DNA from 4 places in the Sphingopyxis sp. GW821-FHT02C12 genome. Region 3 is predicted to be linked to each of the others. Evidence: predicted binding sites of a transcription regulator. Region 3 holds the regulator's gene; each other region holds the start of a gene.
What was found. Region 3 encodes LexA, which represses DNA repair genes until DNA is damaged. Its sites were predicted from a motif close to GTTCCNCNCTTGTTCT; they were not measured.
Positions count from the first base shown of each region.

Region 1: AC07U1_RS22175 (ATP-dependent helicase) is a predicted target of LexA. The motif match lies at 1,384-1,399, and genes of this name have one in related genera.
Region 2: AC07U1_RS09910 (ribonucleoside-diphosphate reductase subunit alpha) is a predicted target of LexA. The motif match lies at 1,307-1,322, and genes of this name have one in related genera.
Region 4: uvrA (excinuclease ABC subunit UvrA) is a predicted target of LexA. The motif match lies at 1,331-1,346, and genes of this name have one in related genera.

Region 1 is NZ_JBWKVQ010000002.1:1,426,516-1,429,451, forward strand. Features, by position in the region: gene AC07U1_RS22165 (MFS transporter) at 1-462, opposite strand, end outside; gene AC07U1_RS22170 (septal ring lytic transglycosylase RlpA family protein) at 555-1,109, opposite strand; gene AC07U1_RS22175 (ATP-dependent helicase) at 1,424-2,936, shown strand, end outside.
Region 2 is NZ_JBWKVQ010000001.1:2,059,234-2,062,169, reverse strand. Features, by position in the region: gene AC07U1_RS09915 (Hsp70 family protein) at 1-877, opposite strand, end outside; gene AC07U1_RS09910 (ribonucleoside-diphosphate reductase subunit alpha) at 1,363-2,936, shown strand, end outside.
Region 3 is NZ_JBWKVQ010000001.1:2,906,563-2,909,498, reverse strand. Features, by position in the region: gene moaC (cyclic pyranopterin monophosphate synthase MoaC) at 1-394, shown strand, start outside; gene AC07U1_RS13845 (molybdopterin molybdotransferase MoeA) at 391-1,581, shown strand; gene lexA (transcriptional repressor LexA) at 1,647-2,330, shown strand; gene AC07U1_RS13835 (ComEC/Rec2 family competence protein) at 2,284-2,936, opposite strand, start outside.
Region 4 is NZ_JBWKVQ010000002.1:971,800-974,735, forward strand. Features, by position in the region: gene uvrA (excinuclease ABC subunit UvrA) at 1-1,319, opposite strand, end outside; gene AC07U1_RS19985 (hypothetical protein) at 1,552-1,935, shown strand; gene AC07U1_RS19990 (hypothetical protein) at 1,899-2,729, shown strand; gene AC07U1_RS19995 (hypothetical protein) at 2,748-2,936, shown strand, end outside.

The DNA of each region.
Region 1 (2,936 bases), on a different contig from region 3:
CACCATGCCGAAACGCGCGCGCCAGCCCGGCGGCGCATTCTCGACCGCGAGCAACGCCGCCCCGCCCCACTCGCCGCCGAGCCCGAACCCCTGACCGAAGCGCAGGATGCAGAGCAACAGCGGCGCGACCCAGCCGACCATCGCATAGGTCGGCAGGAAAGCGATCAGCAGCGTCGAAATGCCCATCAGCATCAGCGACGCCACCAGCGTCGACTTGCGCCCGATCCGGTCTCCATAATGACCGAACACCACCGCGCCGACGGGCCGCGCAAAAAAGGCGAGGCCGAAGCTCATGAAGCTCAGCATCAGCTGCGCCGACGGCGATTCGGACGGAAAGAACAGCGGCCCGAACACCAAGGCGGCGGCGGTGCCATAGATGTAGAAATCGTAGAATTCGACCGCGGTGCCGACGAGGCTCGCGGTCAGGATGCGCCGATGCTTGCGATAGGGTGCCAGATCCATGGGCGAACAACCCCTCCCCTTGATGGTTTTATCCGCCTTGGACGCACTGGCCCGCACCACGCAAGCCCGATGGCGCTCCAACGCCGCCGCGCCTATCGGTCTTTCCCCGGTATCCGCGCCCGCAACCCTTGCAATTCCCGCCCCGACAAAGGCGGCAGCGATGCAGCGGGTTTGCCGTCGCGCAGGCGTTTACGGTCCTTTTCCGACGGCTCGACGCGGCGGACGCGCACCGCGGCATGGCCCTGCGCCTTGATGCCGAGTTCCTCGGCGGCGCCGCGCGACAGGTCGATGATCCGGCCCTGCGCAAAGGGTCCGCGATCGTTGACCCGCACGATGATCCGGCGGCCGCTGTCGAGCGCGGTCACCTCGACATAGGTCGGCAGCGGCAGCGTGGTGTGCGCGGCGGTGATCCAGCCGGGCCGGAATGGCTCGCCATTGGCGGTGCGATTGCCCGATTCGTTGCCGTACCAGCTCGCATAGCCGACCGCGTCATAACCCGGCGCGGCGGCGGGCACATAGGTGGTGCCGCGAACCGCATAGGCCGGGCCGATCCGCACCGGCGTGTCGCTGACGGGGCGGAAATTGCCGCCGGCGCAGGCGGAGAGCAGCAGGGCCGCCGATGCGGGGATCAGGGAACGGGCGCGCATCGGGGTGACGGTAGAGGTGAAGACGGGCGGGATAAAGAGGGAGATCGGCATCGGGGTGAAGAGCGGGCGTTAGCTACAACTTCGGTTCCCCGGCGAAGGCCGGGGCCCAGGGCTGTGGAGAGCAGGCGTTTGCTAGCTGCGCTCTGGACCCCGGCCTTCGCCGGGGTAAGGCAGAAGCTGGTCGTCAGCGGTCGTTCCGCAAACGATCGGAATGTGCGGGGAAGCGCAGGGCATTGTATCCATCCACCCCTCCCCGCTGGACAGCGCGCGCGCTGTTCCCTAATCGTTCGCGCGTGAACGATACCCCTGCCTCGATGCCCGACCTCGCCCGCCCCGATCCCTCGGACCCGCCCTATCTGCGCGGTCTCAACGGCCCGCAGCGCCAGGCGGTGCTGACCACCGAAGGCCCGGTGTTGATGCTCGCGGGTGCCGGCACCGGCAAGACCGCGGCACTCACCGCGCGCCTCGCGCATATCATCGCGACGCGGCGCGCCTGGCCGTCCGAAATCCTCGCGGTGACCTTCACCAACAAGGCGGCGCGCGAGATGCGCGAGCGGATCGGGCGGATGATCGGCGACGCGGTCGAGGGCATGCCCTGGCTCGGCACCTTTCACAGCATCGCGGCCAAGATGCTGCGCCGCCACGCCGAACTCGTCGGACTGCAGAGCAATTTCACCATTCTCGACACCGACGACCAACTGCGCGTGCTCAAACAGTTGATCCAGGCCGAGGGGCTCGACGAGAAGCGCTGGCCGGCGCGCCAGCTCGCGGGGCTGATCGACAAATGGAAGAACCGCGGGCTCGTCCCCGCCGACCTCGACGCCGCCGACAAGGAAGCCTGGGCCGACGGCAAGGGCGAGCATTTTTACGCGCTCTATCAGGCGCGGCTCAAGACATTGAACGCCTGCGATTTCGGCGACCTGCTGCTCCACATGCTGGTGATCCTGAAAACCCACCGCGACGTGCTCGAGCAGTATCAGCAACGCTTCAAATATATCCTCGTCGACGAATATCAGGACACCAACGCCAGCCAATATCTGTGGCTGCGGCTGCTCGCGCAATCGCGCAAGAATATCTGCGTGGTCGGCGACGACGACCAGTCGGTGTACAGCTGGCGCGGCGCCGAGGTCGCGAATATCCTGCGCTTCGACAAGGATTTCCCGGGCGCGACCGTCATCCGCCTCGAACAAAATTATCGATCGACCCCGCAGATTCTTGCCGCCGCCTCGGCGCTGATCGCGCAGAACAGCGGTCGGCTCGGCAAGACGTTGTGGACCGAGCTTGAACCCGGCGACAAGGTCCGCGTCGTCGGCGTCTGGGACGGCCCCGAGGAGGCGCGCCGCGTCGGCGAGGAACTCGAAACGCTCCAGCATCGCCGCGTGTCGCTCGACCGCGCCGCGATCCTCGTCCGCGCCCAGTTTCAGACCCGCGAGTTCGAAGACCGCTTCATCGCGATCGGCATGCCGTACCGCATCGTCGGCGGTTTCCGCTTTTACGAACGCGCCGAAATCCGCGATGCCCTCGCCTATCTGCGCCTCGTCCAGTCGCCCGCCGACGACCTCGCCTTCGAACGCATCGTCAATGTCCCCAAACGCGGCCTCGGCGACAAGGCGATCCAGCGCATCCACCAGTTCGCCCGCGCCGAACGCGCGCCCTTGCTGCAGGCGGCGTCGCAGATCACCGAAACCGATGAACTCACCCCGCAGGCGCGACGCCAGCTCGCCACGTTCGTCGCGCAGATGCGCGGCTGGCGGACCAAGGCGAACGACCTGTCGCACCCCGAGCTGACCCAACTGATCCTCGACGAATCGGGCTATACCGCGATGC
Region 2 (2,936 bases), 850 kb from region 3:
CATTGCCGTCGCGCAGCGCGCGCAGCACCGGGTCGCGCAATCGGTCGATCAGCGGCTGCGCCCGCGCCTCGAACGCCTCGCCGATAATCTCGCATTCGAACGCCTCGCCCCTCCACACGATCTGGAACGGCGCGCGGTCGGCGTCGCTCAGCGCGCGGCGGGTGCGTTCGGCGGCGGCACGCATCACCTCGTCGAGCATCGCGCTGTCGCCCGGCTTCGCCTTCAGCCCCTCGCCCAGCGCATCGCGTGCCAGCGCGACGATCGCCGCGTTGAAATCCTCGCCGCCCAGCCGGTTGTCGCCCGCCGAGGCGCGCACCTCGATCACCCCGTCGAAAATCTCGACCAGCGACACGTCGAAGGTGCCGCCGCCCAGGTCGAAGACGAGGAAGGGCCGTTCCTCCTCGAGTTCGTGGATGCCATAGGCCAGCGCCGCCGCGGTCGGCTCGTTGATCAGCCGCTCGACCTTCAGCCCGGCGAGTTCGCCCGCGCGCCGCGTCGCCTTGCGCTGGCGGTCGTTGAAATAAGCGGGGACGGTGATGATCGCGCCGGTGACCGGTTCGCCCAGAAACGCCTCGGCATCGGCCTTGAGCGCGCCGAGCACCATCGCCGACAGCTCTTCGGGGCGATAGCGGCGCTTGCCCAATCGCGCTTCCTCGGTCGTGCCCATCCGCCGCTTGAAGATCGTCGCCGTCGCCTCGGGATGCGTCGCCTGCCGCTCGCGCGCCGCAAGGCCGACGAGCAGCGCGCCGTCGTCGCCGACGCTGACCGCCGAGGGGGTGAGCAGGTCGCCGAGCGCGTTGGGAATCAGTTCGGGGCCGCCGTCGCGCCACACCGCGACCGCGCTGTTCGTCGTCCCCAGATCGATCCCCACCAGCATAAGTGCCTGTCCCCCAACGCGCTTCCAGGGCACACCGCCTAAAGGCTGCGCGCCGCGATGAAAAGCCGCTCCCCCATATCTTGTGTCACCCGAAAAAATTTTTGCCGGTGCGGCACTTTTGTCACGCCCGCGCCGGACCCGCGGAAAGCCGCGGCCCGACTCCGCGAAGCGTGCTTTGCCATCGACGAAACGAATCAAAATGGCGACGAGTCGAGTCCCTAATCTGTCATTTACTCTCTTGCGTCTCAGCGCCGACGTGGCACTATGGATGGTGGGTAGACCACGGGGGCACCCCAAGAAATAGTGCTTGGCTGGAAATGGCGGTTTTCCGTCGCTCATGAGACATGGGCACGGGAAAGAGCGTTTTGCGCCCAAAAATATGTGCCCCCGAGGACGGTTTAGATGCTAGGCTGGGGTTTCGTCCCGAGTCGAACAAGACAGGAACAGGCGCGCGATGCGCGCCGGTGTAATCGAGGGCGTGATACATGGATTTTCGGGAAACGGACCGGGTGGAGACGAGCGACGTGGCGACGATGGAATTGACGAAAAACGACACGCAGGCGGCCCCCGAATCAAAGGGCGATTCGCCCGCAACGGCAAAGCTCAACGACAGCGGCGAGGCGAAAGTCCACGCGCGCCGGTTCGAGGTCGTCACCGACCGCAGCCGCGACGCGCTGCTCACCGACTTCGGCAAGGAAACGCTCGAAGACCGCTATCTGCTTCCCGGCGAATCCTATCAGGATCTCTTCGCGCGCGTCGCGTCGGCCTATGCCGACGATCAGGACCACGCCCAGCGCCTCTACGACTATATCTCGAAGCTGTGGTTCATGCCCGCGACCCCCGTTCTCTCGAACGGCGGCACCGGCCGCGGCCTGCCGATCAGCTGCTATCTGAACTCGGTCCCCGACAGCCTCGAAGGCATTGTCGAGACGTGGAACGAGAATGTCTGGCTCGCCAGCCGCGGCGGCGGCATCGGCACCTATTGGGGCAGCGTGCGCGGCATCGGCGAGCCCGTCGGCCTCAACGGCAAGACCAGCGGCATCATTCCCTTCGTCCGCGTGATGGACTCGCTCACCCTCGCCATCTCGCAGGGCAGCCTGCGCCGCGGCTCGGCCGCCTGCTACCTCGACATCTCGCACCCCGAGATCGAGGAGTTCCTCGAAATCCGCAAACCCTCGGGCGACTTCAACCGCAAGGCGCTCAACCTCCACCACGGCGTGCTGATCACCGACGAGTTCATGGAGGCCGTCCGCGACGGCACCGAATTCAACCTGCGCAGCCCCAAGGACCAGAGCGTCCGCGGCGCCGTCGACGCGCGCAGCCTGTTCCAGAAGCTCGTCGAAACGCGCCTCGCGACCGGCGAACCCTACATCATCTTCATCGACCAGGTGAACCGCATGATGCCCAAGCATCACCGCGATCTCGGGCTCAAGGTCACCACCTCGAACCTGTGCAGCGAAATCACGCTGCCGACCGGCCGCGACCATCTCGGCAACGATCGCACCGCGGTCTGCTGCCTCTCGTCGCTCAACCTCGAAACCTGGGACGAGTGGAACGGCGACAAGATGTTCATCGAGGATGTCATGCGCATGCTCGACAACGTCCTGCAGGATTATATCGACCGCGCCCCGCCCGAAATGGCGCGCGCAAAATATAGCGCCAGCCGCGAACGTTCGGTTGGCCTCGGCGTCATGGGCTTCCACAGCTTCCTCCAGGCGCGCGGCCTGCCGTTCGAGGGCGCGATGGCGAAATCGTCGAACCTGCGCGTCTTCAAGCATATCCGCGCCCAGGTCGATCAGGCGTCGATGCTGCTCGCCAACGAGCGCGGCCCCTGCCCCGACGCCGCCGATCAGGGCGTGATGGAGCGGTTCAGCTGCAAGATGGCGATCGCGCCGACCGCGTCGATTTCGATCATCTGCGGCGGCACCAGCGCGTGCATCGAGCCGATCCCCGCGAACATCTACACCCACAAGACGCTCTCGGGCAGCTTCTCGATCCGCAACCCGCACCTCGAAAGCCTGCTCGTCGACAAGGCGAAGAACAGCGACAATGTGTGGAA
Region 3 (2,936 bases):
CCGCGCCGTCGCCACCGGCCGCATCACCATGTCCCCTGCAGCGCTCGAAGCCATCCGCACCGGCAACGCGCCGAAGGGCGACGTCCTCTCGACCGCGCGCATCGCCGGGATCATGGGCGCCAAGCGCACCGCCGACCTCATCCCGCTCTGCCATCCTCTCGCGCTCACCAAGGTCGGCGTCGAGTTCGAATGGGAGGAAACCGGCATTTCGGTCACCGCGACCGCCGCGACCACGGGGCCGACGGGGGTCGAGATGGAGGCGCTCACCGCCGCCTCGGTCGCGCTGCTCACCCTCTACGACATGGCGAAGGCGCTCGACCGCGCGATGGTGCTCGGCGATATCCGCCTGCTCGAAAAGAGCGGCGGCCGCTCGGGCGACTGGCACGCCGAATGAGCAAGCTGCTCCCCGTCGAGGAGGCGCAGGCACGCCTGCTCGCGCTCCGCGCGCCGCTTCCTCCAGAAAATATCGCCTTTTCCGAATCGCTTGGCCGATATCTTTCGCACGATGTCATCGCATTGCGCGACCAGCCTGCGGCGCCGCTTTCGGCGATGGACGGTTATGCGATCCGTTTCGCCGACCTGCCGGGACCATGGACGATCATCGGCGAAGTCGCCGCAGGCTCCGCGCCCGCCCTGCCCCTCGGCGCGGGTCAGGCGATCCGCATCTTCACCGGCGCGATGGTCCCCGACGGCGCCGACACGGTCATCCTGCAGGAAGATGTCGCCGCCGACGGCACGGTCCTGACGCTGACCGGCGATGGCCCGGAGGCCCAGGGCGCCCATATTCGCGACCGCGCCAGCGACTTCGCGACCGGCGCCATGCTCGTCGCCGCCGGAACCCGGCTCAACGCCGGTGCGATCGCCGCGGCGATCATGGGTGGCGACGCGCAGCTTGTGGTCGGCGCCCGCCCGCGTGTCGCGATCCTCACCACCGGCGACGAACTCGTCCAGCCGGGCCGTGCGCTCGCGCCCGGCCAGATCCCCGACAGCAACGGCACGATGCTCGCCGCGATGCTCGCCGCCGAGCCCGCCGTCGTCAGCATCCCGCTCCACATCCGCGACGATCGCGAAATTTTATCCAAGGTTCTGAAAGACCTGGCGCGACGTCACGACGTCATCGTCACCGTCGGCGGCGCCTCGGTCGGCGATCACGACCATGTCCGCGGCGCGCTCGACGATGCCGGCGGGCGGCTGGATTTCTGGAAGATCGCGATGCGCCCCGGCAAGCCGCTGATCGCGGGCACGCTCGGCGACGCGCTGCTGCTTGGCCTGCCCGGCAACCCCTCGTCGGCCTTCGTCACCGCGACCCTGTTCCTGCTCCCCCTCGTCCGCCATCTCGCCGGCGCGCGCGATCCGCTCCCGCCACTGCGCACGGCCCCGCTCGCGGCCCCCCTCGGCCCCGGCGGCGCGCGACGCGACTATTTGCGCGGACGGATCGACGACGGCCTTCTCTCGCCCTTCGACGGACAGGACAGCGGCCGCACCTTTCCGCTCGCCGCAGCGAACGCCCTCGTCATCCGCGAGATCGGTGCGCCGTCCCGCGCGGCAGGCGAAGCGGCGGATTATATCGACATCGCTTGACAAGTTCGCTTCTGTTCCATTATCGTTCTCCTTATGTCCGAAACCGGCATCATGGAGAACGCCCGATGTTGACCGCCAAGCAGCATGAACTGCTCCACTTCATCCAGCAAAAGCTCGACGCGAGCGGCATCTCGCCGTCGTTCGAGGAGATGAAGGAGGCGCTCGGGCTCAAGTCCAAATCGGGAATCCACCGCCTGATCAGCGCGCTCGAGGAGCGCGGCTTCCTCCGCCGCCTCCCCAACCGCGCCCGCGCGCTCGAGGTCGTCAAGCTTCCCGAGGGCGGCAAGGCGGCCGTCAGCACCGATCGCGACAATGTCGTGCCGCTGCGCAAGCCCGCCCCCGCGATGCGCCCGATCGCCGCGAACGACATCGTCGAGGTCCCGCTCCACGGCAAGATCGCCGCGGGTGTGCCGATCGAGGCGTTCGAAAATCATGACAATCTCGCGGTCCCCGCCGCGCTGCTCGGCTCAGGCGAACATTATGCGCTCGAAGTGTCGGGCGACTCGATGGTCGAGGCCGGCATCTTCGATGGCGATTATGCGCTGATCCAAAAGGTCAGCACCGCGCGCGAGGGCGACATCGTCGTCGCGCTCGTCGACGGGCAGGATGCGACGCTCAAATATTTCCGCCGCGAGGGCAAGATGATCCGCCTCGATCCCGCGAACAGTGCCTATGAGCCGCAGCGCTACGCCGCCGAGCGCGTCATCGTGCAAGGGAAGCTGTCGGGACTGCTTCGTCGTTACCACTGACCTGCGGCGGGCGGCGCCACATATGCTCGTCGCCCGCGCCTAGTGCCGTCACCGCGCGCGGTCGCTCACCGAGGTAAAGCGCCAGCCCGCCGGTCTGTGGCAACGTATCGCGATCGATCGTCAGCCAGCGGCCGGCGCATTCGCGCGGCAGCCAGCGCTCGCTGATCACCACATCGGCCGCGGCGCACGCCGCCGCCATGTCCGCCCCCTCGATCCGGTCGCGCCCGCGCGCCGCCAGGATGGCGCGGCCATCCTGCGTCCAGCGACAGAAATCACGATTGCAGTCGACATGATCGAGGTCGGTGAGCGCGGCGAGCGGCGCATCGATCCCCGCTGCCTCGGTCATGGCATCACGCACATAATCCCCCGCCCGCTCGCGCAGCAACGCATAGCTGCCGTCGGGCAGCGCCGCGGCGATATGCTTGCCGTCGCCGGTAATCAGCACATCGGGCCGCGGCTGGGCGAGCAGGACGGCCATGCCGAGGACCAGCGGCACCGCCCCCGCCCAGCGCCAGCGCGTCCGCCACAGCAGCAGCCATATCCCGCCGAAGATCGCGAGGCCGAACCCCCAGGGCGGGAACACCGGCAGCGTCGCGACCGCGCCGG
Region 4 (2,936 bases), on a different contig from region 3:
GGTTCGGGGCGCAGGCGTGCGCCGTGGCACGTCTCGCACGGCTGCGGGGTCTGGTACTTGCTCAACTCCTCGCGCATCCACGCGCTTTCGGTCTGGAGCAGGCGGCGGTTGAGGTTGCCGATGACGCCCTCGAACGCCTTGTGCGTCGTGTAGCTGCGTTTGCCGTCCTTGAAGGTCAGTTCGACGGGCTTGCCGCCGGTGCCATAGAGGATAACGAGTTGCACCTCGCCGGGCAGGTCCTGCCAGGGCGTCGTCAGGTCGAAGCCATAGGCTTTGCCCAGGCTTTCAAGCACTTGCATATAATAAGGCGAGGGCGGGTTCGATTTCGCCCACGGCACCACCGCGCCCTTTTTCAGGCTGAGCGCATGGTTCGGTACTACAAGGTCTGGGTCAAACTCCTGCCGCTCCCCCAACCCATCGCACGCGGGGCACGCGCCCTGCGGCGCGTTGAAGCTGAACAGCCGCGGTTCGATCTCGGCGATCGTGAAGCCGGACACGGGGCAGGCGAATTTCTCGGAGAAGATCAGCCGGTTCGCGGGAATGCCCGCGCCCTTCATCGCGCCGCCGGTGTCTTCCTCTTCGCGCCCCGGCACCGGGCCATCGGCGAGGTCGACATAGGCGAGGCCTTCGGCGAGCTTGAGCGCAGTTTCGAAACTGTCGGCGAGGCGGGTGCCGAGGCCTTCGCGGACCGCGATGCGATCGACGACGACCTCGATGTCATGCTTGTATTTCTTGTCGAGTGCGGGTGCCTCGCCGATCTCGTAAAATTCGCCGTCGATGCGGACGCGCGCGAAGCCGTCCTTCTGCCATTGGGCTAGCTCTTTCTTATACTCGCCCTTGCGCCCGCGCACGACAGGCGCGAGCAGATAGGCGCGCGTGCCCTCGGGCAATTCCATCACGCGGTCGACCATCTGGCTGACCGTCTGCGCGCTGATCGGCTCGCCGGTGGCGGGCGAATAGGGGATGCCGACGCGCGCCCACAGCAGGCGCATATAGTCGTAGATTTCGGTCACTGTCGCGACGGTCGAGCGCGGGTTCCGCGACGTCGTCTTCTGCTCGATGCTGATCGCCGGCGACAGCCCGTCGATATGCTCGACGTCGGGCTTTTGCATCATCTCGAGGAACTGGCGCGCGTAGGCGGACAGGCTCTCGACATAGCGCCGCTGGCCCTCGGCATAGATGGTGTCGAAGGCCAGGGACGACTTGCCGCTTCCCGACAGGCCGGTGATGACGACCAGCGCATCGCGCGGCAGATCGACGTTCACGCCCTTCAGATTATGCTCGCGCGCACCGCGCACGGAGATGTGGGTAAGACTCATGGGAGGGATGTGTTCCAGATTTGTTCTTTGCGCGCAAGAGGCCGCGTGTCGCCGTAGAGATGGTGGCTCAGTAGAAATACGCAAGCGGCGTGATTTGGCGTTTTCATCCTATACCGGCCACCGGGATTGGCATTCTTCTCGTACCTAAGGGTGGAGGATTGCGGATGCGGGTCCGGACGGCGTGCCTGAAGCATAAATGCCGTAGCGACGACCACGGGTCGTTCGCCCACGCATGGCGATGATCCGCGGTGTTTGGGGCCTTGCCATCGGAATTGTGGCCACCGCGCTTACGGGATGCACCGTCATCAATGTGGGCGCCGGGGAGCAGGTCGACATGCTCGCCGTGGGCATCGTGCGCGTTCGCGTGCCGGTCGTGGCCGATGGACTGGTCGCGGTCGAACGCAGCGGCGTGGGATTGGGTTGGGACTCCCTCCCCGGCGGTGGCGCCTATCTGGGGTGGAGCGCGGGGAAATGGGTCATCGCCGACCCGTCGAAATGTCAGTTGCTCGTCATCGTTCGGACGAACGCGCAGGCGGACAACGCGAAGTCGATCTTGAGCAAATTGGAGGGGGAATCGCCATGCATCGTCGATCAATCGCCTATCTCGCCGCACTGAGCGTGGTGCCGCTGCTCGGCGGGTGCGTGCAGGCGACGCGGCACAGCAATACCATGGTATTCGGGACAAACACGTCGTTCGGAATCAAGGTTGGGACCGACGCTGCACAGGTTCCAAACATCATCGTCGGATATGACCGACAAGAAGCGGTGATCATGCCGCTGGTGGCCAATACGTCGGACGATGGGAATACCCAGAAGCCGTGCGATGTGTCGGACGATGTCACGGTTACCGGGGGCGAAGGGCCGCTCGTACATCCTTGCTTGCTCGCCGCGACCAATGGTGGGTCGACCGACAGCTATTCGGTCCTCGCCAGCTTTGGCGCCAATTTTGACGGCTCCGCCAGAGCGGATGGCAATTTGGGCGCAAAAGGCGGTCTGGCCCAGTATTTCTCGACGGGCATCGCTGCACAGATACTAGCAGCCAAGGGCGGGGCGTCCGTCGTCGCAGTTGGCGCCGCCGCTCAAACGGCGGCCGCCAACAACACGGACAATTCGGTACGGGACATTTTTGCAACGCAAAACCAGCGCGCAGCAGGCGGCGTACAATTGACTGCGTACCAGACGTTCGAGAAAAAGCTCGTGGCGAGCATCGTCGCGCTGAACGACACCGATAGCCTGAAATTCATCGCGGAGTTTGAAAAACAGGCCGGGTTCAAACTGCTGTCGCAGTCGCCACCCGCATGTTCGACGACGGTCGATTGCACGTCGCTGATCAAACAAGGCCTGTACAAAGGCGGATATGGCGCCCCGGGAAGGGACTATGACGCCGCATTGGCCAACACGAAAATCTAGCGGAGAAAGGATAGCCAAATGGATATCACCCACGTCCTATGTTTCAAGGATGCCGAGGCGGCCGGTACCAAGGCGGCCATGTTCCTCGCCGACGGCTACAAGGTCGCGAAAATCCTCCAAACGGATATTGTCATTTGCGACGATTTCAACCAGCCGGCCATGCTGTGCAACAGCATGAATCCCGAGGATTGGATCGTCGTCATCGCG